2 regions of the Verminephrobacter aporrectodeae subsp. tuberculatae genome follow, and region 2 is predicted to be linked to the other one. Evidence: riboswitches for the same ligand, from Rfam matches in the RefSeq annotation. Region 2 holds a riboswitch; the other holds the start of a gene.
What was found. A riboswitch is a leader RNA that binds a small molecule or an ion and turns the genes downstream of it on or off. The one in region 2 is predicted to bind S-adenosylhomocysteine.

Region 1 (14,352 bases), on a different contig from region 2:
GGGCTCGTTCATCGAGCAGGCGCTCGTTAACGGGAAATTTCCGGACGATTCGGACATTCCCCTCGTGGGTGCATGGACCACCAAGCCAAGGACGGTCGAAACCACCCCCGGCCAGCATATGGACCATTGGCACATAAGCTTGAAGGGGGCGTTGTTGTATAAATAGACCCTCGAAGATGCACCTCCCCAAGAACACCCATTCAGGTGATACGCACGGACTGCGGACGAAACACTTCCTCCGATCCGTCCGTGCGGGATTCCCGCATACGGCTCCTGCCTTGGGTCGTAATGACCAAACACTGGATCAAGCAAGGGTATTGTCTTATACACAACGCCCCTGAACCTGAAGTTCCCGACAGAACCTGATGCCAGCGGCAAAGTCAAGAATGCGCTGCATTCCCAAAGCGGTAGACCCTGTTTGAGCCTGAGGTCCCCCAGGCCCATTCTCTTGAATCCCGTAACTGCCCGGTTCATTGTGTGCTTTCACCATGAAATAACTAGCATAACGCATGCGCGGAGGGACTTGTGTATAGCCAGATACATCCAAAGGTAGTTTCACCCATTTGTCAACAAGGAGTTAGCATCATGAGAATTCTGATAGCCATCATGTTTTTGGTCGGCGCCGTGCTGAGCGCCTGCGGAGACGGCGCGCAGACGCAGTCCGGCCCATCACCCACGCTTGCGGGAAAAGCCGAGCTTCAAGACGTCAAGCCGGCGCAAATGGTCTCTCTCTCGCTCAAAGAACTTGGCCTTCCTGCGGGCGCCGACAAGGTCACGCCATCGGGCGCCGTATCGAATGCCTTGCTCAAGGACGGACAACTGCGTTTTTCCACTCCCGGTGATACCGGCAAGGATCAGGAAGCGAATTTCGAAATCAAGAGTGGTCCCACAACATCTCAGTTCCATGTGTTGATCAGGTCACAGCGACCGACTTCCGCAGGGGTTTACGGCGAATTTACCGACGATCCTCCACCTCCCAACGTGGTCGTTGACGGCCTGGGAGCAAACAATGTAATGACCGGCGCCCCACTGACCTTCAGGTTGCAAGGAGTACCCACGCTGGATCTGAAGGAAAAAAGCATCGGAGAGATTCCTGTTGGGGGAGATTCTGCCATCTCGGTTCATCTGGAGAAATTCTGGTCTTTTAATCCGGCAGATTCCAGCTTTTCGATCTCGGGCCCGGCCATGCAGCGAATACTGGACGCGCTGCCAAATGGCAGTTTTTGGATGCATCTGTACTTTTCTGCCAATGACGGCGAGTTTGCGGCTGGCTATGAAATGCTGGTGAACAAGGCAGAGACAAGACTGTCCGGCAATTTGCTGTCGGAGCGGGGCGATCCGGTCACCTCGCTGGCGGGCCGCGAGGTCTTGCTGAACGGGGTCAATACGCAGACGCGGGCCGTCGCCATACTGGATGCCAACGGTGCCTTTGCGTTCGAGCACGTATTGCCCGACGTCTATTTTCTGACGTTGAGCGACTTGCATTATCCGAACGTCGTGAGCACCAGTTTTCCGATTTATGAAGGCAGCACGCAAGCCAAGGTCACCATGGTGGTGCCGCCGGGCCTGGGAATCGACACCGGCGCCAAGGCCGCCGCGCAGCGAGTAGCCGCCCCCGGTTCGTCGGCTGTGCGCAGCAGCGTGACGCAAGACGGCAAGGAGCCGCCCCCGCGCGACATCCCCGCTTCCAAGCGCTCGTCCCCTGCCGCACCGCTCCCCGCAGATGGAGACGATCGCGCGGTCTTTAGCGTCACTGCGGCCGAGCAAGACCGGCCCGTCACCAAGAACATCGACTTCGAGGTGCCGGCCGGCACCGAGAGCGTCAGCGTCAGAATGACCGTGCTGACCGAGGAGTCTCGGGCCTCCGCGAAAAATCGGGGCACGCACGCCGATTCTTGGTCGTATTCGGTCGTGGGGCTTCCAGACAGCGGTCTCTCGGCCAGCGGTTTGGTGGACCAAATGTATGGCACAGGCAGAATAGCCGAGCGCGCGTGTGTAAACGTGTCCGAGCAGACCCGAGCAGACCAAGAACTCCGCATTGAAAATCAGTGGCAGCGTGAGCGCCACCAATATAGGCGACGACCTCCTGCCGACTACCACGACGGTGGAACTGACTCTGGAATGCATGAGGCCCAAAAGTTCGTCAAGCAAGCTCGAAGTCGTTTTGGCCCAATTCTTGTCGCCGAACAAGAGTTCGCGGCACGGCCCATGAACCGCCTCCGGCATGCGGCCATGCCGGAGGCACTGCCGCAGGAGCCGTTCGCTGTGCGGCCCTTGGCCCTGCCGATGGAGCCAAACGGATCGGCTGCTACATTAGCCCTGATGGTCGCGTTCTCATCGCCGGGCGGCCCGCCTGCCCGCATCGGCGGGGCCCAGACCAACCCGGAGCGACGCCCGGCCCCAAAGCCCCCTTCCGGTCAAGATGCCACGCAGCCTTGGCGAGTGAACGCTTCTAAAATCAAGGGTTTTCATCGCCCGATACCGCCTGAACGCCTGACATGACCCACGTCGTCTCCGAAAACTGCATCAAGTGCAAGTACACCGATTGTGTGGACGTATGCCCCGTGGACTGCTTCCGCGAAGGTCCGAACATGCTTGTCATCGACCCCGACGAGTGCATCGACTGCGCCGTCTGCATCCCCGAATGCCCGGCGAACGCCATCTATGCCGAGGAGGACCTCCCGGCCGATCAGCTCGCCTTCATCAAGCTCAACACCGAGCTGGCCTTTGCCGACGGCTGGAAAAGCATCACCAAGCGCAAGGGCGCCCTGCCCGACGCCGACGAATGGAATGGCAAGCCGGGCAAGATCGACGAGCTGCAGCGCTGAGAGGCCCAGGCCCCAAGGTGACCCAGGCCGTGCACGCCGCAGTCGAAACCGATGCCGTGGTCATCGGCGCGGGGCCGGTGGGCCTGTTCCAGGTGTTCCAGCTCGGGCTGCAGGGAATCACCGCGCACCTGATCGACGCCCTGCCGCACGCGGGCGGTCAGTGCGCCGAACTGTATGGCGACAAGCCCATCTACGACATTCCGGGTGTCCCGGTCTGCACCGGGCGCGAACTGGTGGATCTGCTGCTGCGGCAGGTGGCGCCCTTCAAACCGCACTGGCATCTGAACACCCTGGTCTCTGCCCTCACGCCCCGCTCTGACGGCCGCGTGCTGCTGGAAACCAGCACCGGGGTGCGGCTGCTCGCACGCTGCGTGTTCCTCGCCGCGGGCGTGGGCGCGTTCGTTCCCCGCACCCTCAAGACCGCGGGAATCGAGCGCTTTACCGGCACCCAGCTCCACTACCAGAGCCTGCCGCCGGACCTGGACTTGGCCGGGCGCCACGTCGTCGTGCACGGCGGCGACGAAGCCGCCGTGGCGCACGCCGTGGAACTGGCCGAGCAGGGCCGGGCGGCGCGCGTCAGCCTGCTGCACCGGCGCGACCTGTTCCAGGCGCCCGACGCATTGCTGCAGCGCCTGCGGCAACTGCGCGAGGCCGGACGCATTGCCGTCGAGGCCGCGCAGATCACCGGCATCATCACCAGCACCGCGGGCAAGCGCCTCACCGCGCTGCAAGTGGTCGGTGCACAGGAGAGCCCCCGGACCCTGCCCGTGGACGTGCTTTTGACCGTCCTCGGCCTTTCCCCCCGGCTCGGGCCGATTGCCGACTGGGGCCTGGCCATGGAACGCAAGCAGCTCGTGGTCGACACCGGGACGTTTCGCACCAACGTTGCGGGAATCTACGCCGTGGGCGACGTCAACACCTACCCCGGCAAGCGCAAGCTGATCCTGTGCGGCTTCCACGAGGCCACGCTCGCCGCCTTTGCCGCAGCCGAGGCGCTCAAGGGCGGCAAGGTGGCGCTGCAATACACCACCACCAGCGCACGCCTGCACCAGCTGCTGGGCGTGGCAGCCGCGCCGGCCACCCAGGTTTGACGGCCTGGCAAAGGAGCCGGGCAGCGCGGAGAACCCGGGACCGGTTTCAAAGATTTGGCGCCAGCATGCGCGCCAGCGCGGCCTCGTCCATCCCCCGGCGCCCGGCCATGTCGTGCACTTGGTCAGCGCCGATCTTGCCGACGCTGAAGTACCGGCTCTCGGGGTGGCCCATGTAGAAGCCGCTCACGCTGGCCGCGGGTGTCATGGCCAGGTTCTCGGTCAGGCCCATGCCGATTTCTGCGCAGCGCAGAACCTGGAACAGATCGGTCTTGGCGCTGTGGTCCGGGCAGGCGGGGTAGCCGGGGGCGGGGCGAATTCCGCGGTACTTTTCGGCGATCAGCTCGCAGGCGCTCAGCCGCTCGTCGGGCGCATAGCCCCACAGGTCGGTGCGCACGCGCTGGTGCAGGCATTCGGCAAGGGCTTCGGCCAGGCGGTCGGCCAGGCTCTTGAACAGGATCGCGGAATAGTCGTCGAGCGCGTCGGCAAAGTCCTTTTCCTTCTTTTCGACTCCAAGGCCCGCGGTCACGGCAAACAGGCCCGCGTAGTCGGCGATGCCCCTGGGCGCGACGAAGTCGGACAGGCAGCGGCTGGGGCGCAGCACACCGTCGATGGACTGCTTTTGCGTCTGCTGGCGCAGGCCGTACCAGGTCATGGCCACCTGGCTGCGGCTGTCGTCGGTATAGAACACGACGTCGTCGCCCACGCTGTTCGCGGGCAGCAACGCGAGCACGCCGCTGGCCGTGAGCCAGCGGCCGTCGATGATCTTTCTGAGCATGGCCCGGGCGTCGTCATGCACGCGCCTGGCCTGCACGCCCACCACCTCGTCGTCCAGGATCGCCGGGTAGGGACCGGCCAGGTCCCAGGTCTGAAAGAACGGACCCCAGTCGATGTATTTTTCCAGTTCGGCCAGGTCAAAGTTTTTGAACATGCGCCGGCCCGGCGCGCGCGGTACGACGGGCCGGCAGGCGGACCAGTCCATGGGCGTCCGGTTCGCGCGCGCCTGGGCCAGGGGCCATAGCAGCGCCGGCTTTTTCTTGGCGTGCAGGCTGCGCAGCTTGTCGTAGTCGGCGTTGAGCTCTTGCAAGTAGCTGCCCGCCACCTGGCCCAGCAGGCTCTGCGCCACGCCCACGCTGCGCGAGGCGTCGGGAACGTAGACCACGGGGCCTTCGTAGTGCGGGGCGATCTTGACGGCGGTGTGCACGCGGCTGGTGGTCGCGCCGCCTATCAGTAGCGGGATCTTGCGCATGCGGAAATGCGCGTCCTTTTGCATCTCGCCAGCTACATGCTGCATTTCTTCGAGGCTCGGGGTGATCAGGCCCGACAGGCCCACGATGTCCGCCCCTTCGACCTTGGCGCGCGCCAGGATCTCGTGGCAGGGCACCATCACGCCCATGTTCACGACCTCGAAGTTGTTGCACTGAAGGACCACGGTGACGATGTTCTTGCCGATGTCGTGCACGTCGCCCTTGACGGTGGCGATGACGATCTTGCCCTTGCTGCGCACGTCGCGCCCGGCCTGTTCGTCACGGCGCTTTTCCTCCTCGATATAGGGGATCAGGTGCGCCACGGCGAGCTTCATCACGCGGGCGCTCTTGACCACCTGCGGCAGGAACATCTTGCCCGCACCGAACAGGTCGCCGACGACGTTCATGCCGTCCATCAACGGGCCTTCGATCACGTGCAGCGGGCGGCCCCCCTGGGCCAGGATCTGCTGATAGGCTTCTTCGGTGTCCTCGGTGATGAAGTCGGTGATGCCGTGCACCAGCGCATGGCTCAGGCGCTCGCCGACGGTTTTTGGCGCCTCGGGCGTGCCGCGCCATTCGAGCTTGCGGCTTGCGTCGCGGGCACCGCTCTTGGCGCTTTCGGCGATTTCGACCAAGCGCTCGCCGGCGTCAGGGCGGCGGTTCAGGACCACGTCCTCGACGCGCTCGCGCAGCGTCGGCTCCAGGTCGTCGTATACGCCCACCATGCCTGCGTTGACGATTCCCATGTCCATTCCCGCGGCGATCGCGTGGTACAGGAACACGGTGTGGATGGCCTCGCGCACGGGGTCGTTGCCGCGAAAGCTGAACGACACGTTGGACACGCCGCCCGAGACCTTGGCGCCCGGCAGGTTCTGCTTGATCCAGCGCGTGGCCTCGATGAAATCGACCGCATAGTTGTTGTGCTCTTCAATGCCGGTGGCGACCGCGAAGATGTTCGGGTCGAAGATGATGTCCTCGGGCGGAAAATCGACCTCGTCAACCAGGATGCGGTAGGCGCGCGCGCAGATCCCGATCTTGCGTGCGCAACTGTCGGCCTGGCCCTTTTCGTCAAAGGCCATCACCACGGCCGCGGCGCCGTAGCGGCGCAGCAACCGGGCCTGGTGCTTGAAGGCCTCGACGCCCTCCTTCATGCTGATGGAGTTGACGATTCCCTTGCCCTGGATGCAGCGCAGGCCGGCTTCGATCACCTCCCACTTGGAGCTGTCGAGCATGATCGGCACGCGCGCGATGTCGGGCTCGGACGCGATCAGTTGCACAAAGCGCACCATCGCAGCCCGGCTGTCGAGCATGGCCTCGTCCATATTGATGTCGATGATCTGCGCACCGTTATCCACCTGCTGGCGCGCCACGGCCAGCGCCTGTTCGTACGCGCCGTCGAGGATCATGCGCGCGAACGCCCTGGAGCCCGTGACGTTGGTGCGCTCGCCAATGTTCACGAACAGCGAGCCCGCGCCAATGCTCACCGGCTCCAGGCCGGACAGTTTCATCGGGGGCAGCGAAATGGCAGACATGGACTCACCTGTGCAGGAACGACGGAGAAAGCAGGTGAGCGTCGTTGCAGTGGGCCCCGGGTCCGGCCCCTGGGTCGCCCAAGCCTGACGACGGGCCCTCGTGGTGGGGCCGGGCCTGCCGCTGCAACGCTCCTTGGGCGGGGGTGGATTCTAAGGGGGGCGCCGGCGCACACGCCATGAAAGTCCCGATAAACTGGCGCCGGACCCAGCCACCTGTTGGCCTTCGACGGTCGGCCCCTGCGCCATGCCTCTCAAAGACCTGCCCCTTGACGCCCAGCCACGCGAAAAACTGCTCGCGCGCGGCCCCGCTGCGTTGGCCGACGCCGAGTTGCTCGCGATCCTGCTGCGCACCGGCATCGTGGGCAAAGGGGTGCTGCAACTGGCGCAGGAATTGCTGGACCCGCCCGGCGCAGACGCCGCCACCGGGCAGCCGAGCGGTGGCTTTGGCGGCATTGCCGGGCTGCTGCACGCCAGCGCCGCCGATCTGCAACGCATCAAGGGCCTGGGTCCGGCCAAGCGCGCCGAACTGGTGGCGGTGCTGGAGCTGGCCCGCCGCGCGCTGGCCCAGCAGCTGTGCGAACGCGCAATCTTCGACGCCCCGGACACCGTCAAGCAGTACCTTCAGTTGCAGTTGGCCGCCAAGGGCCATGAGGTGTTTGCCGTGCTTTTCCTGGACAACCAGAACCACCTGCTGGCGCTGGAAGAACTGTTTCGCGGCACGCTCACGCAGACCAGCGTATACCCCCGCGAAGTGGTGCTGCGCGCGCTGCACCACCGGGCCGCCGCCGTGGTGCTGGCGCACAACCACCCCAGCGGCAGCGTGCAGCCCAGCCGCGCCGACGAGGCGCTCACGCAGACCCTCAAGACCGCGCTGGCGCTGGTTGACGTGCGCGTGCTCGACCATGTGATCGTGGCGCCGGGCCAGGCACTGTCGATGGCAGAAAAAGGACTGCTGTAATACCCCGGCGCCCGCTGCAAGGGCTGGTGCGGGGCGCGCAACCGGGCGAACGACAAAGCGCGCCGGGCCACGGGCGTGATCTTGCCTTGCCGGTGGACGCGTGGACAGCCGCAATGGCGGGCGATGCGCCCTGTGATATATTCGCGGGCTCCGCGGAAATCCGTCTGCAGAGCCCATATCAAGAGGTCCCCCCCATGTACGCGGTCATAAAAACCGGTGGCAAGCAGTATCGCGTTGCTTCCGGCGAAAAAATCAAAGTAGAACAGATTGCTGCGGACGTAGGCCAGGAGATCGTGATCGACCAGGTTCTGGCCGTCGGCAACGGCGCTGAGCTCATGGTGGGCACGCCCCTGGTGTCCGGCGCGACCGTGAAGGCCACTGTCGTGGCCCACGGCAAGCACGACAAGGTGCACATCTTCAAGATGCGCCGCCGCAAGCACTATCAAAAACACCAAGGCCATCGCCAGCAGTTCACCGAACTGCAAATTGGCGCGATTGCTGCTGCCCAGTAAAAGGAGCTGATGTCATGGCACAGAAAAAAGGCGGCGGCTCTACGCGAAACGGGCGCGATTCCAAGCCGAAAATGCTGGGCGTCAAGGTCTTCGGGGGCGCACTGGTCGGCGCCGGATCGATCATCGTGCGCCAACGCGGCACGCGCTTTCACCCCGGCAACAATGTCGGCGTGGGCAAGGACCATACCTTGTTCGCACTGGTCAACGGCCACGTGTCGTTCGGCACCAAGGGGGCATTGTCCAAGCAGACGGTGAACGTGACACCGGCCTGAGGCTTTTCCCCAGGCATTCCTTCCGGGGCCCCGCTTTGCCGGGGCCTTGTCGTTTGCCCTGCACGCTGGCGTGTTCGCGCCGTCCGGGGCAGGGGCGTCAGGAGGGCCGCCGTTGCGCCAGAATCAGCGGCTTGGCCGCCCACCACGGGATCTCCATGAAGTTCGTCGATGAAGCCTTGATTGACATTGCCGCAGGTGACGGGGGCAATGGCTGCGTGTCCTTTCGGCACGAAAAACACAAGGAGTTCGGCGGGCCCAACGGAGGCGATGGCGGGCGCGGAGGGCATGTGCAGGCGCTGGCCGACCCCAGCCTGAACACCCTGATCGATTTTCGCTACGCGCGCCGGCATGAGGCCAAGCGGGGCGGGCACGGCATGGGCTCGGACATGTTTGGCGCCGCAGGAAGCGACATCACCCTGAAGATGCCCGTGGGCACCATCATCACCGACGCAGAGACGGGCGCGCTGCTGCATGAGTTGCTCACCCCGGGTGAACTCGTCACCCTCGCCAAGGGCGGCGACGGCGGGTTTGGCAATTTGCGCTTCAAGAGCGCCATCAACCGCGCGCCACGGCAGAAAACGCCCGGCTGGCCAGGCGAGAAGAAAAGTCTGAAGCTGGAATTGAAGGTGCTCGCCGACGTGGGGCTTCTGGGCATGCCGAATGCAGGCAAGTCGACCTTCATCGCCGCGGTTTCCAACGCCCGCCCGAAGATTGCCGACTATCCGTTCACTACGCTGCACCCCAACCTGGGCGTGGTGCGGGTCGGCCCCGAACAGAGTTTCGTGCTCGCCGACATTCCGGGCCTGATCGAAGGGGCGTCCGAAGGCGCAGGGCTTGGGCACCAGTTTCTGCGCCACCTGCAACGCACGCGCCTGCTGTTGCACGTCGTTGATCTGGCGCCGTTCGATGCCGCGCAGGATCCCGTCACCCAGGCCAAGGCCATCGTCTACGAACTGAAAAAGTACGATGACCGGCTCTACGGCAAGCCGCGCTGGCTCGTGTTGAACAAGCTGGACATGGTGCCGCTGGATGAACGGGAGGCGCGCGTCGGGGATTTCGTCCGGCGCTTCCAGTGGAAGGGGCCGGTGTTTCAGATCTCCGCGCTCACGCGCGAAGGCTGCGAGCCGCTGATCCATGCCATCTTCCGCCATGTGCAGGGCGAGCAGCGCGCGGAAAACGAACCGGCGCAGCCGGACCCCCGGTTTGCCGGGGACGCACCCGCCTGAGCCCAAGCGCCCATGGCCGGTCCAGGGTGCGGAAAAAACGCCAGCAACCAAAAGGCTCGAAGAGAAAATGCCTGCCGACGTATTGCGCAATGCCCGCCGCATCGTGGTCAAGGTGGGCTCCAGCCTGGTGACCAACGAGGGCCGCGGCCTGGATGAAACCGCCATTGCCCAATGGTGCTACCAGCTCGCGGCGCTGGTGCGGGGTGACGCGGGCGCACCCCGCGAGGTCGTGATGGTCTCCAGCGGCGCCGTCGCCGAGGGCATGAAGCGCCTGGGCTGGAACACCCGGCCGCAAGAAATTCATGCCCTGCAAGCCGCCGCCGCCGTGGGGCAGATGGGGCTGGCGCAGATGTATGAAACCAAGCTGCGCGAGCAAGGCCTGGGCAGTGCCCAGGTGCTGCTCACCCACGCCGACCTCGCAGACCGCGAGCGCTATCTGAACGCGCGCTCGACCTTGCTGACCCTGCTGCGCCTGGGTGTGGTGCCGGTGATCAACGAAAACGACACGGTCGTGAATGACGAGATCAAGTTCGGCGACAACGACACCCTGGGGGCCCTGGTGGCGAATCTGCTCGAAGCCGATGCGCTCATCATCCTCACGGACCAGAAGGGGCTGTACACCGCCGACCCGCGCCGTGACCCGTGCGCGCAACTCGTCCACGAGGCCCGGGCGGGGGATTGGACCCTGGAGGCCATGGCGGGGGGCGCGGGCTCCGGCATTGGCAAGGGCGGAATGATCACCAAGATTCTTGCGGCCAAGCGCGCGGCCGGATCGGGGGCCTCCACCGCCATCGCCTGGGGACGCGAGCCGGATGTGCTGCTGCGCCTGGCGCGCGGGCAGGCGCTGGGCACCCTGCTCGTGGCGCAGACCCAGAAAAAGCAGGCCCGCAAGCAGTGGATGGCGGACCATTTGCAGCTGCGCGGTTCCGTGATTGTGGACGCAGGGGCCGCGGCCAAGCTGCGCGACGAAGGCAAGAGCCTGCTGCCCATTGGCATGACGGCCGTAGAGGGTGATTTCTCGCGCGGCGACGTGATTGCCGTGCGCGACGCTTCGGGCGCGGAGATCGCCCGCGGTCTCGCGAACTACGCCGCCGCCGAGGCGCGCATGCTGTGCCGCAAGCCCTCCAGCGCGTTCGAGAAACTGCTCGGTTATGCGGCGGAGCCCGAGATGGTGCACCGCGACAATCTGGTGCTTGCTGCGGGTTCCGGTTCCTGAAGGCCCGCACGACGGCCCGCCGTGCACAGGCGGGCCGTGCGGGGGCATCTGCGCGCAGTCAGTGCTGCAAGATCTTGTTGAGAAAATCCCGGGTGCGCGGCTGGCGTGCACCGAGGTCGTTGAAGAACTCTTCCTTCGGGCAGTCTTCCAGGATCTTGCCGCCCACGTCCATGAAGATCACACGGTGGCTGACCTTGCGGGCAAAGCCCATTTCATGCGTCACGCACATCATGGTCATGCCCTCATTCGCCAAGCCCACCATCACGTCGAGCACTTCGCCGACCATTTCGGGGTCGAGCGCCGAGGTGGGCTCGTCGAACAGCATCACGATGGGGTTCATGGACAGCGCGCGCGCAATCGCCACACGCTGCTGCTGGCCGCCGGAGAGCTGGCCCGGGAACTTGTCCTTGTGCGCCATCAGCCCCACACGGTCGAGCATTTTGAAGCCGCGCTGCCTGGCGTCGTCCGCGCTGCGGCCGAGCACCTTGATTTGCGCGATGGTCAGGTTGTCCGTCACCGACAGGTGCGGAAACAGCTCGAAATGCTGGAACACCATGCCCACGCGGCTGCGCAGCTTGGGCAGATTGGTTCCGGGGTCGTGCAGTGCCACACCATCGACCGTGATCTCGCCCTTCTGAAAGGGTTCGAGCGCGTTGATGGTCTTGATCAGCGTGGACTTGCCCGATCCCGAGGGGCCGCACACCACCACCACCTCGCCCTTCTTGATGGTGGCAGAGCATTCGCTGAGCACCTGCACCGGGCCGTACCACTTGGAGACGTTCTTGAGTTCGATCATTTCCTGTTCCCTTTATCCAATCTCTTGCACGCATCAGCGAATGATCGCGATCCTGTGGTGCAGGCGCTTGACCGTCCAGGACAGCGCGTAGCACATCACGAAGTACAGCACCGCCGCGGCCAGGTAGGCCTCGATGGGACGACCGAAGTTCTTCCCCGCCACCTCAAAGCCCTTGAGCATGTCGTAGGCGCCGATCGCGTAGACCAGCGACGTGTCCTGAAACAGGATGATGGTCTGCGTGAGCAGCACCGGCAGCATGTTGCGCAACGCCTGCGGCAGCACCACCAGCTGCATGTTCTGGCCATAGGTCATCCCCAGCGCCTGGCCGGCGTACACCTGACCGCGCGCGATGGACTGGATTCCGGCACGCATGATCTCACTGAAGTAAGTCGCCTCGAAAGCGATGAAGGTGACGATGGCCGAGACTTCGGCGCCTACGGGCCGACCGATGATCGCCGGAACCAGCAGGAAGAACCACAGGATCACCATGACCAGCGGAATGCTGCGCATGCCGTTGACGTAGATCGCCGCGGGCAGCTCCAGCCATTTCCTGCCCGACAGGCGCATGAGCGCCAGCACGGTGCCAAAGAGCACGCCACCCAGGGTGGCGATGAAGGTCAGTTCCAGGCTGAAGTACAGGCCCTTGAGAACGAAGTTGGTGATCAGGTCCCAGTTGTAGAAGGAAAGGTCGAGATGCATGTCATGCCTCCCTTGGGGACAGCGAATACACGCGGCGGCGGACGTGGGGATGCAGCACGTCAATGCCCTCCCCGCGCGCCACCCGCAGCGATCATTCCCGGGATGCGCACGCAGCGTTCAATGAACACCATGATCCGGTTGATGGTGAATGCCGAAACGATGTAGAGCCCGGTCACGGCCAGATAGACCTCGATGCCGCGCGCGGTTTCCTCCTGCGCCTGCATGGCAAACATCGTGAGTTCCGCCACCGACACGGCAAAGGCCACGGAGGAGTTCTTGAAGATGCCCATGGTCTCGCTGGTCAGCGGCGGGATGATGATGCGAAACGCCATGGGCAGCAACACGTAGCGGTAGGTCTGGAACATGGTCAGGCCTACGGCCAGACCGGCGTAGCGCTGCCCCCGGGGCAGCGTCTGTATCCCCGAGCGCACCTGCTCGGCGATGCGCGCCGAGGTGAAGAAACCCAGCGCCAGCACCGCCAGCGCAAAGCCGGAGACGCCCTTGAGGACCGGAAACAGGCTGGGCAGGACGTGGTACCACAGAAAAATCTGCACCAGCAGCGGAATATTGCGAAACAGCTCGACCCAGGCGTTGCCCAGGCGCACGACCATGGGTCTGTGCTCCAAGGTGCGCAGCGTGCCAATCACCGAGCCCATGACCAGCGCCAGCACCAGCGCCAGCAGCGAAACGGACACCGTCCAGCCCCAGGCCGACAGCATCCAGTCCAGGTAGGTGACGGTGCCCCCCCTGCCGAAGCAGCCCGGCACCACGTCCCGGTCCATGGTGTCCTGGCAAAACACCTGCCAATCCCAGCTCATAGCGTCCCCCTTCGATCTCTGATTTCTGCTATCGCGTTCGCCGCAAGCCCGCGTCCAATGAGAAAACCCCCACAACCGGTCTGGCCGAAGGGGCGTCAAGCGTTCGGAAACGCGGTCTTCCAGAAATCACTTCTTCACGTAGTCTTCCATGGGCTTGTCGTTCGGGTTGGCCCAGGCGGCCTTGGTCGCGTCGGACAGGGGCAGGCCGATCGTGGTGTTGGTCGGAGGAATCGGCTGCATGAACCATTTGTCGTACAGCTTGGCCAGCGAGCCGTCGGCGATCTGGCGCTTGATGCTGTCGTCCACGGCCTTCTTGAAGCCGGGGTCGTCCTTGCGCAGCATGCAGGCGATGGGCTCCACGGACAGCACCTCGCCGACGATCTTGTAGTCAGCCGGCGCCTTGGACTTGGAGATGTTCCCCGCGAGGATCGATGCGTCCATGACGAACACGTCGGCGCGGCCGGTTTCCAGCATCAGGAAGCTGTCGGCGTGGTCCTTGCCGAAGACCTCCTTGAATTCGATGCCCCCGGCGCGCTCGTGCTTGCGCAGGTGCTGCACCGAGGTGGTTCCCGTGGTGACGGCCACGGTCTTGCCGTTCAGGTCCTTGATCGAGGTGATTCCCGAATTGGCCTTGGTTGCGATGCGCACCTCTTCCACATAGGTGGTCACGGCAAAGGCCGCGTCCTTTTGGCGCCCGGCGTTGTTCGTGGTGGAGCCACATTCCAGATCGACGGTGCCATTGCTCACCAGCGGAATGCGGTTCTGCGAGGTCACGGGCTGGTACTTGGTTTCCAGCTTGGCCAGACCCAGTTGCTTCTGGACGTCGAGCAGGATGCGCTCGCCCATCTCGGTGTGAAAGCCCACGTACTTGCCATTGCCCAGCGTGTAGGAAAGCCCCGAGGACTCGCGCACGCCCAGCGTCACGCTGCCCGATGCCTTTATCTTGGCCAGGGTGTCGTTGGCTTGGGCGAAGGCGCTGCTTGCGACCAGGGCGGTCACGGCAAGCGCGATCCATTGTTTTTTCATAGCGATCTCCTTGTGTTGAAAAATTGGTCAGAACGGGACTGGTCGGTGGGGCGTCGGCACCGCAGGGCCTGCCAAGGCAGGGGCAACCGCAACCCACCCGGCCGCGCCGCAGGCTGTGTTTGTCGCCGCCGTGA
Region 2 (14,352 bases):
CGTGACCTGATGCGCGTGCTGTCAGCCGCGATGGCCGTGCAACCGGACGCCCAACGCGCCATCTTTTTGGTCAAAAACGAGCCCATCCCCGTCTTTCGCCACAAGACCCTGCTGCAACTGGTTCAGGAAGGACGCACGGAGGATGCGATCGACTACCTGGAGTCGATCAGCGCCGGGTTTGCCGGATGATCCTGTACGATCCGCCGGCCGACCCCGGAACGTATGTGGGGGTCTGCGCCATCTCCCACGCAGCACCACCGGACGACGGCATGGTACTTGCGTCTCTTTGCTTTTTGATTCACCAATATGCGACATTTACTCTCATCCCCGGCTCATGCCATGGCGCCCCGCACCCGCTTACCGTCCTGGCTGTCTGCCTGCTTTCTTGGCCTGACCCTTGCCGCCTGCGGAGGAGGCGGCGGCAGTAACGGCAGCGGCGACTCTGGCTCCGGCAACGGTGCTGACGACACAAGAACCGCCAACCCCTTCATTGCTCCGGCCGGGGCGCTGTGCGCCCAACGCGATGCCAACAGCAATAACTGCATTCAGCCCACCTCGTCCTCCACCGATGAACAGGCGCTGTTCGATGCCATCAGCGACCCCAACGGCTCGGTGATCGACTTCGACGGCCCGGGCTACATGGAGAACGAACTCTTCTCCGTCGGCAAGATATCCATCACCTCCTACGGCATGGCGCGGCGCCGCATCCAGGCCGGGCGCAATGCCTTTACCGTGGATGGCAGGCGCTACGGGGAGGGCAAACGCAGCCAGTCCGGGGAAGATATCCGCTATGTCTACAAAGGTGATCGCGGGAGCAACGTCACCGTCGAACTCATCAAAAGCATGGGCCATCGGAAGGAAACCCTCTGGGGCATCGGACTCCGCGAGGACGAGCGCGCCACCACACCCGACACGACGGGAATCTCCTGGACTACCGTGTTCGGAGTGCTTACCGACCAAGCCGACGCCCCCAAGACCCGGAAAGTGCGCTATGTGGGTACCGTCTGGACATTGACCGGCACGGACGGTCGCATTCTGGAGGTAGAAGACGTTACCTACGAGACCGAGTTGGATACGGTCACAGGCAGGCTCGCCGGGGTCCGCATCGACTACACCAATCCCAAAACCCGGAAGTACATGCAGCTGGAATTGCCCGAGTTGAAGTTCGAGAACTCGCGGCTCGACAGCGCCTCGCGCCAGCAGCGCACCAGTGTCCAGACCGGAATCACCTCATACAACCACAGCTTTACCCTTGATGGTCTGGAAGGCGAGATCCTGGGCAAGCAGGCCGCGAGCATCTACCTCGTGGGCGGGGGCGCCAAGGGCGCTTTGCAAGTGACACTGAGGCGCAAGGACCAGATGGAGAGCGACGCTGTCATCAACGTCCCCTTCTCCGCCACGCCCTGAACCCCGTACCGACCGCGAGCCACGGCTTGCCCACGCCGTCCTTGCGGCGCGCGGGGGACTTTTTATAATCCGCGGCTCCGAGGAGCGTTGCAGCGCCCCCAGCACCGGCGGGGCGTGAGGCTCGGAGTCAGCAGAACCTGTTTGCGCAACGACGCTCATCCACTTTGCGTGCGATGGGGCGCGTCCTCCTCCCGCGCGTAGTGGCTTGGCAAACCTGCTTTGGAGCATCCATATGAACGCACGAGTCGAGGCCCCCGTCCATGCCGATTGCCGCGTCGCCGACATCGGCCTGGCCGGGTGGGGACGCAGGGAAATCCGCATCGCCGAAACCGAGATGCCCGGCCTGATGGCGCTGCGCGAGGAGTTTGCCGCGCGCCAGCCGCTCGCGGGCGCGCGCATCGCCGGCAGCCTGCACATGACGATTCAGACGGCGGTGCTCATCGAGACCCTGCAGGCCCTGGGCGCGCGCGTGCGCTGGGCCTCGTGCAATATCTTCTCGACGCAGGACCACGCCGCGGCCGCGATCGCCGCGACCGGAACGCCGGTATTCGCCGTCAAGGGCGAGACGCTCGCCGACTACTGGGACTACACGCACCGCATCTTTGACTTTGGCGCCGCCGACACCGAGGGCGAGGGGCCTGACATGATCCTGGACGACGGCGGCGACGCCACGCTGCTGATGCATCTGGGCCGGCAGGCCGAGCAGGACCCGTCCGTGCTGGAGCACCCCGCAAGCGCAGAGGAGCGCGCCCTGTTCGCCGCCATCGCGTCCCGGCTGGCCGCCGACCCGGGTTGGTACCGCCGCAAGAGCGCGCGCATCCTCGGCGTGACCGAGGAGACCACCACGGGCGTGCACCGGCTCAAGGAAATGTCGGCGCAGGGCCGGCTCATGTTCCGTGCCATCAACGTGAACGATTCGGTGACCAAGTCCAAATTCGACAACCTCTACGGCTGCCGCGAATCGCTGCTCGACGGAATCAAGCGCGCCACCGACGTGATGATCGCCGGCAAGATCGCCTGCGTGGCCGGCTACGGCGACGTGGGCAAGGGGTCGGCGCAGGCGCTGCGCGCGCTCAGCGCCCAGGTGTGGGTGACCGAGATCGACCCGATCAACGCGCTGCAGGCCGCCATGGAGGGCTACCGGGTCGTGACGCTGGAGTACGCCGCCGACAAGGCCGACATCTTCGTGACCGCCACGGGCAACAGGGACGTGATCCGCCACGAACATATGCGGGCCATGAAGGACCAGGCGATCGTCTGCAACATCGGCCATTTCGACAACGAAATCCAGGTCGCCGCGCTGGAACAGTACCCGTGGGAGGAGGTCAAGCCCCAGGTCGATCACGTGATCTTCCCCGACGGCCGGCGCATCATCCTGCTGGCCAAGGGCCGCCTCGTGAATCTGGGCTGCGCAACGGGTCATCCGAGCTTTGTGATGTCGTCGAGCTTTGCCAACCAGACGCTCGCGCAGATCGAACTGTTCACGCAGCGCGAGCGCTACCAGAGCGGCAAGGTATACGTGCTGCCCCGGCACCTCGATGAAAAGGTCGCGCGCCTGCACCTTCGGAAGGTCGGCGCGGTGCTCACCGAACTCACGCCCGAGCAGGCCGCGTACATCGGGGTTCCCCGGCAGGGGCCGTACAAGCCGGAAACCTACCGCTACTGATGCCTGATGCCTGATGCCCGATGCGCGCAGATGTTTTCTTGCTGCAATCCGGGAATGCCGCGACGCGCTCGCAGGCGCAGCGGCTGATCGCGTCGGGGGTTGAATGGCGCCCGCCTTGCGGGTCGCCGTGGCGCCGGGTGGCGAAGAACGGGGACGAGATTCCGGCCGACGCCGAGTTGCGCCTGCTCGACGGCGCCGAGTCCCGCTACGTCTCGCGCGGGGGGATCAAGCTCGAAGCCGCCTTGCACGCGGCCGGCCCTTGCGTCGCGCAGCGGCACTGTCTGGACGTGGGCCAGGGCACGGGGGGGTTTACCGACTGCCTGTTGCAGCAAGGCGCGGCCCAGGTGCTGGGCGTGGACGTGGGGCATGGCCAATTGCACGCGCGGCTGCGCGGCGATGCGCGCGTGCTCTGCGTCGAGGGCCTGAATGCGCGCGCACTCACGGCAAGCGCTCTGCGGCAGGCGTGCGCGGCGACGCGGCAGGCCACGCCCGCCACCGAAGCCTTTGACATCGTGACCGGTGACCTCTCGTTCATCTCGCTCACGCTGGTGCTGCCCGCGCTGGCGCCGCTGCTGGCCGCCGATGGCGATCTGCTGATGCTGGTCAAGCCACAGTTCGAGTTGCAACCCGGGCAAATCGGCAAAGGCGGTATCGTGCGGGACGCGGCGCTGTACGCGGTGGTGGAGAACCGCATCCGGGGCTGCTGCGCCGACCTTGGCCTCGTGGTCCGGGGCTGGATCGACAGCCCGATCCGCGGGGGCGACGGCAACCGGGAGTTTTTTGTCTACGCAAGGAGGAACGCATGATTGCTGCCAGCGCAGAAGGCACCGGTTTTCCGGTGAGTTTCGAGTTTTTCCCGCCCAAGACGCCGCAGGGCGCGGACCGGCTGCGCGCAGCGCGCCAGGAGTTGTACACGCTGCATCCGGATTTTTGCTCCGTGACCTACGGCGCCGGCGGCTCCACGCAGGCGGGAAGCTTCGCCACCGTGCGCGAAATTCTGGCCGAGGGCATGGGCGCGGCCGCGCATTTTTCCTGCGTCGGCGCCACGCACGAATTGGTCCGCGAGCAGTTGGCCGCGCTCGAGGCCATGGGCGTGAAACGCCTGGTCGCGCTGCGTGGCGACCTGCCCAGCGGCTACGGCCTGGGCGGCGAGTTTCAGCATGCGGGCGATCTGGTGGCCTTTATCCGCGCCGAGACCGGCAACAACTTCCACATCGAAGTGGCCGCCTACCCCGAGACGCATCCCCAGGCCCGCTCGCCCGACGCCGACCTCCAGGCGTATGCGGCCAAGGTGCGCGCCGGGGCGGACTCCGCGATCACGCAGTTTTTCTACAACAGCGACGCGTACCTGCGCTTTCTCGAAGACGCCCAGCGGCTGGGCGCCGAGGTGCCCGTGGTCCCGGGAATCATGCCGATCTCCAGTTCGACCCAGCTGATGCGCTTTGCCGACGCCTGCGGGGCAGAGATTCCGCGCTGGATCCGCCTGCGGCTCCAGGCGTTTGGCGACGACAGCGCCAGCATCCGGGCATTTGGCCTGGACGTGGTGACCGATCTGTGCGATCGGCTATGCGCTGCAGGCGCGCCGGCGCTGCATTTCTACACGCTGAACCAAAGCGCCGCGGCGCTGGAGATCTGCCGCCGGCTGGGGATCTGACGCACGCCCGCGCCCGCGCCGGACCTCAGCCGCCGGATGACTCCAGGGTGTGCGCGGCGTGCCTGTCCTGCGCCAGCAACTGCACCATCTGCGGCAACGCGGCCTGCAGGGCCGCTTTCAGCGTGAAGGGCGGGTTGATCAGGAACATGCCGCTCGCGGGAAGACCGGGGCGCCTGACCTCGCCGTCGGCGCTTGCCGTGATCCGGCTCGACTTGACGGTCAGCGTGGCGTGCAGCCAGCCCCTGCCCGCCTGGTTCGCCAGCGTCCTCAAGCGGCGCGGCAGGCCATGCGCTTCGGGGCGGGGAATGATCGGGTACCAGAACGCATAGGCGCCGGTGGCAAAGCGCGCGAGCGCGTCGGTGGCGAAGTCCAGAACCTTGCCGTAGTCGCTCTTTATCTCGTAGCTCGGGTCGCACAGCACCAGGGCGCGCCGCGCCGGCGGGGGCAGGAATTTCCGCACGCCCGCAAAGCCGTCCTCATGCAGCACGGCGAGTTGGCGGCCCGCCTCCAGTTGCGCCACGTTGCCCGCGAGCGACCGCAGGTCGGTCGGATGCAATTCAAACAGCTTGAGCCTGTCGTGCGCGCGCAGCAGGCGCTGCACGATAAAGGGCGAGCCCGGGTACACCCGGGGGGTGTCGCCGGGGTGGTTGAAGGCGCGCACCAACTCCACGTAGGACTGCAACGCCGGGGCAAGCGCCGGCACCGCGGGGGCGAAGAGACGCGCCACGCCGTGCGTGGCCTCGCCGCTGGTGCGCGCGCAGTCCCCGTCGAGCCGGTACAGGCCCGCGCCCGCATGCGTGTCGAGCACGGTCAGGGCCGCGTCTTTTTCGATGAGGTGCTGCAAGGCGGCGATCAGCACGGTGTGCTTGAGCACATCGGCATGATTGCCCGCGTGGAAGGCGTGGCGATAGCTGAACATGCTCCGATGGTAACGGCGCGGCGCCGCGCTCCCCCGAGAAGTTCGTATAATCGCGGGCTTCGCAGCGTTTTCGTGGTCCCGCGGCGAAGATCGACGTCCACCGGAGAGGCTTCCCAACAAGAGTTGCACCGACCGTGGATGAAAGGACCACCAAACCACCCCACCCTTTCTTGGGAACCCCCCATGCCCACATTCAGCGCAAAACCCGCTGAGGTCGTGCACGAGTGGTTTGTGATTGACGCGACCGACAAGGTCCTCGGACGAGTAGCCAGCGAAGTTGCTCTCCGTTTGCGCGGCAAACACAAGGCCATCTACACGCCTCACGTCGATACCGGTGACTACATCGTCATCGTCAACGCCGCCCGGCTCAAGGTCACCGGCACCAAGTCCCTGGACAAGGTGTACTACCGGCACTCGGGCTACCCCGGCGGAATCAAGGCCACGAACTTCCGCGACATGCAGGCCAAGCACCCCGGCCGCGCGCTGGAAAAAGCGGTCAAGGGCATGCTGCCCAAGGGCCCCTTGGGCTACGCGATGATCAAGAAACTCAAGGTGTACGGTGGTGCCGAGCATCCCCACACCGCCCAGCAGCCCAAGGTGCTGGAAATCCAGGGAGCCTCGAAATGATTGGTGCATGGAACAATGGCACGGGCCGGCGCAAGTCCAGCGTCGCGCGCGTATTTCTGAAAAAAGGCAGCGGCAAGATCACGGTCAACGGCAAGGACATACAGTCCTACTTCGGCCGCGAAACCTCGATCATGATCGCCAAGCAGCCCCTGGCGCTGACGAACCATGCCGAGAGCTTCGACATCCGCATCAACGTGCACGGCGGGGGCGAATCCGGCCAGGCCGGTGCGGCGCGCCACGGCATCACCCGCGCGCTCATCGACTACGACGCTGCGCTCAAGCCCGTCCTGAGCCAGGCCGGTTTCGTGACGCGCGACGCGCGCGAGGTGGAACGCAAGAAGGTCGGCCTGCATTCCGCACGCCGCGCCAAGCAGTTCTCCAAGCGTTGAGCTGGTCCGGACTCCCTTCCCGGCGCGCGGTATCCCCGGCTTGGGGCCCTGTGTCCCTGCCCTGCTCGGCAGAAAACCGCCCAAGGGCGGTTTTCTTCTCATCACCATGCGCTTTCGCCTTCTGCGCCACCGGCTGACCATCAGCGCCCCCCGGGTTGCAGTCCGCAGCGCCCTGCCCTGGCCCTTTCGCTGGCTCGCCCTGGCCGTGCTGCTGGGCCTGTGCGCAGTCGCCGCGTTCCGGGTTTTCGATTCCGGGAAACCCGTCGTCGCCAGGCTGGATGCCGGCACGCGCGCCGAGTGGCTCGCGCTCAGGAGCGAGCTTGCCAGCCTACACGAGCAGGAGCGCCAGCGGCAGGCGGTGGCGCTCACGGCCGAAAGCCTGCTCGCCGCCGAGCGCGCCGCCAAGGAAAGCCTGCTGGCGCAGGTGCGGCAATTGCAAGCGGACAACCAGACGCTGCGCGAGGACCTGGGCTTCTTCGAAAAGCTGATTCCCGCTGCCAAGACGCAGGGGCCGGCGATTCGCGCCCTGCAGGCGGAAGTGCTCGCGGGAATGCAGTTGCGCTGGCAGGTGCTGGTCATTCAGGCCACGCGCAACGCGCCCGACTTCAACGGGAGTCTGGAGCTGATGCTCGCCGGCACCCGCGACGGCAGGCCCTGGACGCAGACCCTGCCGCCGCAGGGGCAGCCGCTGCAGCTCAGGCAATACCGCCGCGTCGAGGGCGTGTTCGACCTGCCGCCGAACACCGTGGTAAAGACTGTTACCGCACGTGTGCTGGAAGGCACGGCAGTGCGTGCCGTGCAGACCATGGCGCTCAAATAGGCCCCGGCTTGCAGATGCGCCAGCCGGGAGTGGGTGTATCGTCGGGCGTTGCCAACCCGCATGCCGGCCGCTTGGCCCAGCCGCATCTCCAGGAGCCCGGATCCTATGTTTTCCCGCAAGAAGCAACCCCCCATCAAAAGCCTGATCGCCCAGGGCAGCAGGATCGAGGGGGAGGTGCATTTTTCCGAGGGTCTGCGCATCGACGGCGAGGTGGTGGGGGACATCTGCGCGCAGCCGGAGCAGCCCAGCATCCTCGTGATCTCCGAGACGGCCCGTGTCGAGGGCACGGTGCACGCTCACCACGTCGTCATTGGCGGCCAGATGATCGGCCCCGTGCATGCGCAGTTCCTGGAGTTGCAACCCAGGGCGCGGGTCACGGGCAGCGTGCATTACGCGGCGCTGGAGATGCACCAGGGGGCCGTGGTTGCCGGGCAACTGGTTCCCGCAGAGGCGGCCGTGCTGGTCGAAGGAAAGCCCCCACTGGAGTTGGCGTCCAGCCACCCGTGATGTGAACCCGAGCGCTTGGCAGTAGTATTGCCCCTTAGCCCCTGAACCCGGAGTATCCCCATGAACGCTGTTGCAGAAAACATCCAGACCGAAATCCCCGAACCCATTCTGTTTACGGACAGCGCGGCGGCCAAGGTGGCGGACCTGATCGCCGAAGAGGGCAACCCCGAGCTGAAGCTGCGCGTCTTCGTGCAGGGCGGCGGTTGCTCGGGATTCCAATACGGTTTCACCTTCGATGAAATCACCAACGAAGACGACACCACCATGACGAAGAACGGTGTCTCGCTGCTCATCGACGCCATGAGCTACCAGTATCTCGTCGGCGCCGAGATCGACTACAAGGAAGACCTGCAGGGCGCGCAATTCGTCATCAAGAACCCGAACGCGACCAGCACCTGCGGCTGCGGTTCGAGCTTCTCCGCGTAAATTGCCGCGCATGAAAACAACCGCCTTCGGGCGGTTTTTTTTCGCCCCCGCGGGGGCGGGGTGCGCGACGGATCAGGCCGGATGCACCGTCCCCAGAACGCGCGCGCCGGCTGCGCCCGTCACGCCGGGCAGGTTGCCCGGTGCACCGCGCAGCGTCTGGCGCGCCAGCCAGGCAAAGGCCGCGGCCTCTACCTGCAGGGCGGGCAGTCCCAGGGCGTCGCTGGCCAGCACCTGGAGCGACGGGCCTGCCGCCACCCGCAGGCGCTCCATCAAATGGGTGTTCAGGGCGCCGCCCCCGCATACGGCGAGGATTTGGCCGGGATAGGCTCTGGCGCTCTGCATGCATGCGCGCGCGGTGAACTCCGTCAACGTGGCCTGAACGTCAACCGCAGCCGCGCCCGCGCAGCAGCGCAGCCGGGCGGAGAGCCAGGCCGGATTGAACAGATCGCGCCCCGTGCTCTTGGGCGGTGGCTGCTGCAGGAAGGGCTCCTGCATCAGCGCGGCCAGCAGCTGCGGCAGCACCTGGCCGCGCGCGGCCCAGGCGCCGTCCCTGTCGAACAGCTCGCCGGTGTGCTGCCGGCACCAGTCGTCCATCAAGGCGTTTCCCGGGCCGCAGTCGAAGCCGATCACGCTGCCGTCCGCCCCGAGCACGCTGAGGTTGGCGATGCCGCCGACGTTCAGCACCAGCACGGTCTCCTGCGCGCGCCCGAAGACGCCCTGGTGGAACGCGGGAACCAGCGGCGCGCCCTGCCCGCCGGCGGCGACGTCACGGCTGCGGAAATCGGCGACCACGGCGATTCCCGTGCGCTCGGCGAGCAGCGCGGGGTTGCCCAGTTGCAGCGTGTAGCCGGTGCCGTCGAACTCCCCGGGGCGGTGCCGCACGGTCTGCCCATGCGCGCCGATCGCGCGGATCGCGCTGGCGGGCTCGCCGCTGCGCTCCAGCAGCGTCCGCACGACCCGGGCATAGGACCGGGACAGCGCATTGCCTGCGAGCGCGGCGCGGTGCAGTTCGTTCTCACCGGGGGTGTTCAGGTCGCGCAGCACGGCGCGCAGTTCGGGTGCGAATGCGGCGCTGGCGTGCTGCGCGACCCGCATGCGCGGGCCGGAGAAATCCGCCAGCACCCCGTCGATGCCGTCGAGCGAGGTGCCCGACATCAGGCCGATGTACAGATCGGACACTGGCGGGCCGGCCCGTTTGCGGTGCGCGCGCAGGAATCAATCGACGCTGGCCTGACCGATCAGGGCCGCAGCCGATAGCTGCACGCGCATATTCGCTGTCAGGCGCGCGAAGGCGGGGCGTGCAGCGGGCGAGACGGGCGCTGCCGCCTCGCTCTGCGCGACGATGGTCATCGGATCCTGGTGCCGGCCGTTCACGCGGAACTCGAAATGCAGGTGCGGACCGGTGGCCCAGCCCGTGGCGCCCACAGCGCCCAGCGTCTGGCCTTGTCTGAGCGCTTGGCCCGTGCGCACGTCGATGCGGCTCAGGTGCGCATAGACCGTGACGTGCTGGTTGCGGTGCTTGACGAAGACCACGTTGCCGTAGCCGTTCTGCACGCCGGCGAACTCCACCGTGCCGTCGCCCACGGTGCGCACGGCCGTGCCGGTGGGCGCGGCGAAATCGGTGCCCAGATGGGCGCGCCAAGTCTTCAGGATGGGATGCAGGCGCATCTTGAAGCCGCTGGTCACGCGCGAGAACTCCACCGGGGAGGTGAGGTAGGCGCGGCGCAGGCTGGTGCCCTCCGGCGTGTAGTACGCGCCCTGGAACCAAACCGCCTGGTGGACCTTGCCGTCGTTCACGAACTCGGCGCTGAGCACGCGGCCGCTGCCCAGCACCTCGCCATCGGCCTCCAGGGTCTCGTACACCACCGAGAAGCGGTCGCCCTTGCGCAGCGAGCGCTGGAAGTCGATGCTGCCCGAGAAGATCTCGGCCAGTTGCACGGCCACGGCGTCCGGGATGCCCGATGCGTCGGTGGCAGCGAACAGCGAGCTGTTCACGACGCCGCCGACGAGGCGGCTGTCGAGCGCCATCTTGGCGTTTTCGACACGCGAGCTGAAGCCATCGCCCGTGCGCTCCACGACCAAGCGGCGGAAGTTGCCGCTGCCGTCGGGCACCCAGCGCGCCGTCAGGCGAATCAGACGGTGGTCGTCGGTGGTCTGCGCCGACACGCTGCGGCCGCTGCGACCCAGCATGTTCTGGTGCACGAACCGGTCACTGCGCAGAAAGGCGGCCGCGGCCGGGTCGGCCACACCCAGGCGCCGCAGCAGGGATTCCGGCGTATCGCTGCTGCGCAGTTGCTCGGAGCGAAACAGCGAGAAGCCGGGGGCTTGCAGCTCGCTGAGCATGCGGTTCTCAGCCAGCGATTCGACGGAATGGCTGAGCATGCGCACCGGCAGTTCGGCCGGATCGGGCGCAAGGGACGCCACGGCGAACGCGCCGCCGCCGCCCGTCAGCAGCAAGGCCGCGACAGCGGCGCCAATGCGTCCGGGATAGCGCTGGATCGTGCGCGACAGTCGGTAGAGAAAAAAAGCGCTGCTGGCGCGGGTCAGGCCGTAAATCAAAGCTGCTATCCCCAGGGTGATCGCGCGAAGCCCCGGCGTTTTCCCGCTGCGGCTACATCAGCTTGGCAGAGCGCACGGGCTTGGGTCAGGGTGAGGGCGGAAACAGCGGGCCCACTTAGAATCCCGCCTTTGCAAAGCAGGCCGGAGTATAGCGGCGACGCAGTCTGTCCGGACATCCCAAAAAACCCCCTTATGCATCCATCAGTCGTTACAACGTCCCCGGTTTCCGAAGCGGTCCGACAGGCCCTGGAAATCTCGCTGCGCGGTGCCCAGGAACTGCTGCCGCAGGACGCCTGGGTCGGGAAGCTGGTGCGCTCCGAGGCCTCGGGCCAGCCGCTGCGCATCAAGCTGGGGCTCGATCCCACGGCGCCGGACATCCACATCGGCCACACGGTGGTACTCAACAAGCTGCGCCAGTTGCAGGACCTGGGTCACCAGGTGATCTTTCTGATCGGCGACTTCACGGGCCTGATCGGCGACCCCTCGGGGCGCAACGACACCCGCCCGCCGCTCACGCCCGGGCAGATCCGGGCGAACGCCGAGACCTACTACCGCCAGGCGAGCCTGGTGCTCGATCCGGCGCGCACCGAGATCCGCTACAACAGCGAATGGAGCGAGCCCCTGGGCGCCGCGGGAATGATCCAGCTCGCCGCCAAGTACACCGTGGCGCGCATGATGGAGCGCGACGATTTCCACAAACGCTTTGCCAGCGGCCAGTCGATTTCGGTGCACGAGTTCCTGTACCCGCTGATGCAGGGCTACGACTCGGTGGCGCTGAAGAGCGATCTGGAGCTCGGCGGCACCGACCAGAAATTCAACCTGCTCATGGGCCGCCATCTGCAGCAGGAGTACGGCCAGGAGCCGCAGTGCGTGCTCACCATGCCGCTGCTCGTCGGGACCGACGGCGTGGAGAAGATGTCGAAGTCGAAAAACAACTACATCGGCATCGCCGAAGACGCCAACACCATGTACGCCAAGGTGTTGTCGATCTCCGACCCGCTGATGTGGAACTGGTACCAACTGCTGTCGTTTCGCTCGCTGACCGAGATCCAGGCGCTCCAGGCCGAGGTCGCGCAGGGCCGCAACCCCAAGGACGCGAAGGTGCTGCTGGCCAAGGAAATCACCACGCGCTTTCACAGCGCGGCGGCGGCGGACGCGGCCGAGCAGGACTTCATGCACCGCAGCCGGGGCGGCGTCCCCGAGCAGATCCCGCAGCTGTCCCTGCCCGGCGCGCCGCTGGGCATTGGCGCCTTGCTCAAGCAGGCCAACTTGGCGCCATCGACCAGCGAGGCGCAGCGCCTGATCGACGGCGGCGGTGTGCGCATCGACGGCAGCGTGGTCAGCGACAAGGGCCTGCGGCTCGGCGCCGGAACCTATGTGCTGCAGGTCGGCAAACGCCGGTTTGCGCGCGTGGTGCTCACGTGAGACACCCCCGGGGTCCATGGCGCATGCGTGCGCTCTGCCCGCGCCGCGCACGGAACCCGGACATTCCATGACCCCGATCGACATCCTCATCCTCGCCGCCGGCAAGGGCACGCGCATGCAAAGCCGCCTGCCCAAGGTGCTGCAGCGCCTGGCCGGGCGCCCGCTGCTGCTGCACGTGCTGGACCAGGCCGTGCAGTTGCAGGCGCGCAGCGCCATCGTCATCACCGGCCACGCTGCGGCGCAGGTCGAGGCCGCCGCCGCAGGCGGTGCGCAGGCCGGCGGCCCGGAGCTGAAGTTCGTGCGCCAGGAACCCCAGCTGGGCACCGGCCACGCCGCGCAGCAGGCCGCGCCGCAGCTGCGCGACGACGCCACGGTGCTCGTGCTCTCGGGCGACGTGCCGCTGACGCACGCCGATACCCTGCGCGCACTGCTCGGCGCCGCAGCAGGCGGCAGGCTGGCGCTGCTGAGCGTGGAGCACCCCGACCCGACGGGCTACGGGCGCATCGTGCGCGGCGCGCAGGGCGCCGTGCAGGGAATCGTCGAACACGGGGACGCGACCGAGGAGCAGCGCGCGATCACCGAGGTGTACAGCGGGATCATGGCCGCTCCCGCGCAGCAGCTGCGCGGCTGGCTCGCGCGCTTGAGCCGCGACAACGCCCAGAGCGAGTACTACCTCACGGACGTCGTGGCGCAGGCCGTGGCCGACGGCGTCCCCGTGGTGGCGCAGCGCATCAGCGACGCGCTGCAGGTGGCCGGTGTGAACAGCCCGCGGCAACTGGCCGATCTGGAGCGCGCGCTGCAACTGCGCCAGGCGCAGGCGCTCATGGAGCAGGGCGTGCGCCTCGCCGACCCCGCGCGCTTCGATCTGCGCGACGACGCCCGCAGCGGCGTGCGCGCCGCGCTGGTCTGCGGGCAGGACGTGGAGATCGACGTGAACTGCGTCTTCGTCGGCCGCGTGGAACTGGGCCCTGGCGTGCAGATCGGCGCGCACTGCTGGATTGCCAATGCGTGCATCGCTGCGCACGCCGTGATCCAGCCCTACACGCACATCGACGGCGAAAACTCCGGCGCCACGGTGGGCGCAGGCGCGCACGTCGGCCCCTTTGCCCGCCTGCGCCCGGGCACCCGACTGGGCCGCGCGGTGCATATCGGCAACTTCGTGGAAGTGAAGAACAGCAGCCTGGCCGACGGCGCCAAGGCAAACCACCTGGCGTATCTGGGGGACGCCACGGTGGGCGAGCGCGTGAACTACGGCGCCGGCAGCATCACCGCGAACTACGACGGCGCGAACAAGCACCGCACCGTGATCGAGGCGGACGTGCACGTCGGCAGCAACTGCGTGCTCGTGGCCCCCGTGACCATTGGCGCCGGGGGCACCGTGGGCGCGGGCAGCAACATCACCAAAAACACCGCCGCCGGCGCGCTCAGCGTGGCGCGCGGCCGGCAGATCAGCATTCCCGGCTGGGCCCGCCCTGCCAAGCGCCCGAAACCATGACGCAGGCCGACGCCGCGCAGCAGCTGGCCGAGATGGCCGCGGCGCAGGAGGAGCTCCTGCGCGCCGTCGCGCACGACCTGCGCGCGCCGCTGCGGCATGTCGGCGCCTACGGCGCGCTGGTGCGCGAGTCGCTGTGCGAACTGCCCCCCGACACGCTGAACGCCCCCGGGACGCAGGAGGCCCTGGGCCTTCTCTCCAGCCTGGAGCAGTCCGCCCGGCGCATGGGACGGATGATCGACGGCCTGCAAGCCCTGCTGTGCGCCAGCCGCGCCCCGCTGCGCGCCGAGCCCATCCCCTTGGCCCGGGCCGTGGCCCAGGCGCGTGCCACGCTCGCGTCCGCCGAGGCCGGCCGCACCGTGCAGTGGCGCGTGGGGGCGCAGCTGCCCACCCTGCGCGCCGATTCGGCGCTGCTGCAGGAACTGCTGGTGCAACTGCTGGGCAATGCCCTCAAGTTCACG

Region 1: linked by a shared signal. The riboswitch ahead of metH (methionine synthase) and the one ahead of ahcY (adenosylhomocysteinase) in region 2 are both predicted to bind S-adenosylhomocysteine.

What each region holds. Positions count from the first base shown of each region.
Region 1 is NZ_QZCX01000001.1:1,033,316-1,047,667, reverse strand. It holds gene D5041_RS04440 (hypothetical protein) at 1-166, shown strand, start outside; gene D5041_RS04435 (carboxypeptidase-like regulatory domain-containing protein) at 586-2,502, shown strand; gene fdxA (ferredoxin FdxA) at 2,499-2,828, shown strand; gene D5041_RS04425 (NAD(P)/FAD-dependent oxidoreductase) at 2,786-3,919, shown strand; gene metH (methionine synthase) at 3,966-6,695, opposite strand; S-adenosyl-L-homocysteine riboswitch at 6,725-6,836, opposite strand; gene radC (RadC family protein) at 6,940-7,653, shown strand; gene rplU (50S ribosomal protein L21) at 7,848-8,165, shown strand; gene rpmA (50S ribosomal protein L27) at 8,180-8,437, shown strand; gene cgtA (Obg family GTPase CgtA) at 8,593-9,663, shown strand; gene proB (glutamate 5-kinase) at 9,731-10,879, shown strand; gene D5041_RS04390 (amino acid ABC transporter ATP-binding protein) at 10,938-11,675, opposite strand; gene D5041_RS04385 (amino acid ABC transporter permease) at 11,709-12,374, opposite strand; gene D5041_RS04380 (amino acid ABC transporter permease) at 12,434-13,192, opposite strand; gene D5041_RS04375 (transporter substrate-binding domain-containing protein) at 13,319-14,218, opposite strand.
Region 2 is NZ_QZCX01000002.1:670,849-685,200, reverse strand. It holds gene D5041_RS11090 (DNA-binding protein) at 1-189, shown strand, start outside; gene D5041_RS11085 (hypothetical protein) at 340-1,407, shown strand; S-adenosyl-L-homocysteine riboswitch at 1,481-1,571, shown strand; gene ahcY (adenosylhomocysteinase) at 1,640-3,073, shown strand; gene D5041_RS11075 (TlyA family RNA methyltransferase) at 3,094-3,879, shown strand; gene metF (methylenetetrahydrofolate reductase [NAD(P)H]) at 3,876-4,727, shown strand; gene D5041_RS11065 (23S rRNA (adenine(2030)-N(6))-methyltransferase RlmJ) at 4,753-5,646, opposite strand; gene rplM (50S ribosomal protein L13) at 5,830-6,273, shown strand; gene rpsI (30S ribosomal protein S9) at 6,270-6,662, shown strand; gene D5041_RS11050 (DUF6776 family protein) at 6,769-7,482, shown strand; gene D5041_RS11045 (bactofilin family protein) at 7,588-7,989, shown strand; gene erpA (iron-sulfur cluster insertion protein ErpA) at 8,050-8,415, shown strand; gene D5041_RS11035 (anhydro-N-acetylmuramic acid kinase) at 8,488-9,594, opposite strand; gene D5041_RS11030 (M23 family metallopeptidase) at 9,631-10,974, opposite strand; gene tyrS (tyrosine--tRNA ligase) at 11,167-12,399, shown strand; gene glmU (bifunctional UDP-N-acetylglucosamine diphosphorylase/glucosamine-1-phosphate N-acetyltransferase GlmU) at 12,467-13,894, shown strand; gene D5041_RS11015 (sensor histidine kinase) at 13,891-14,352, shown strand, end outside.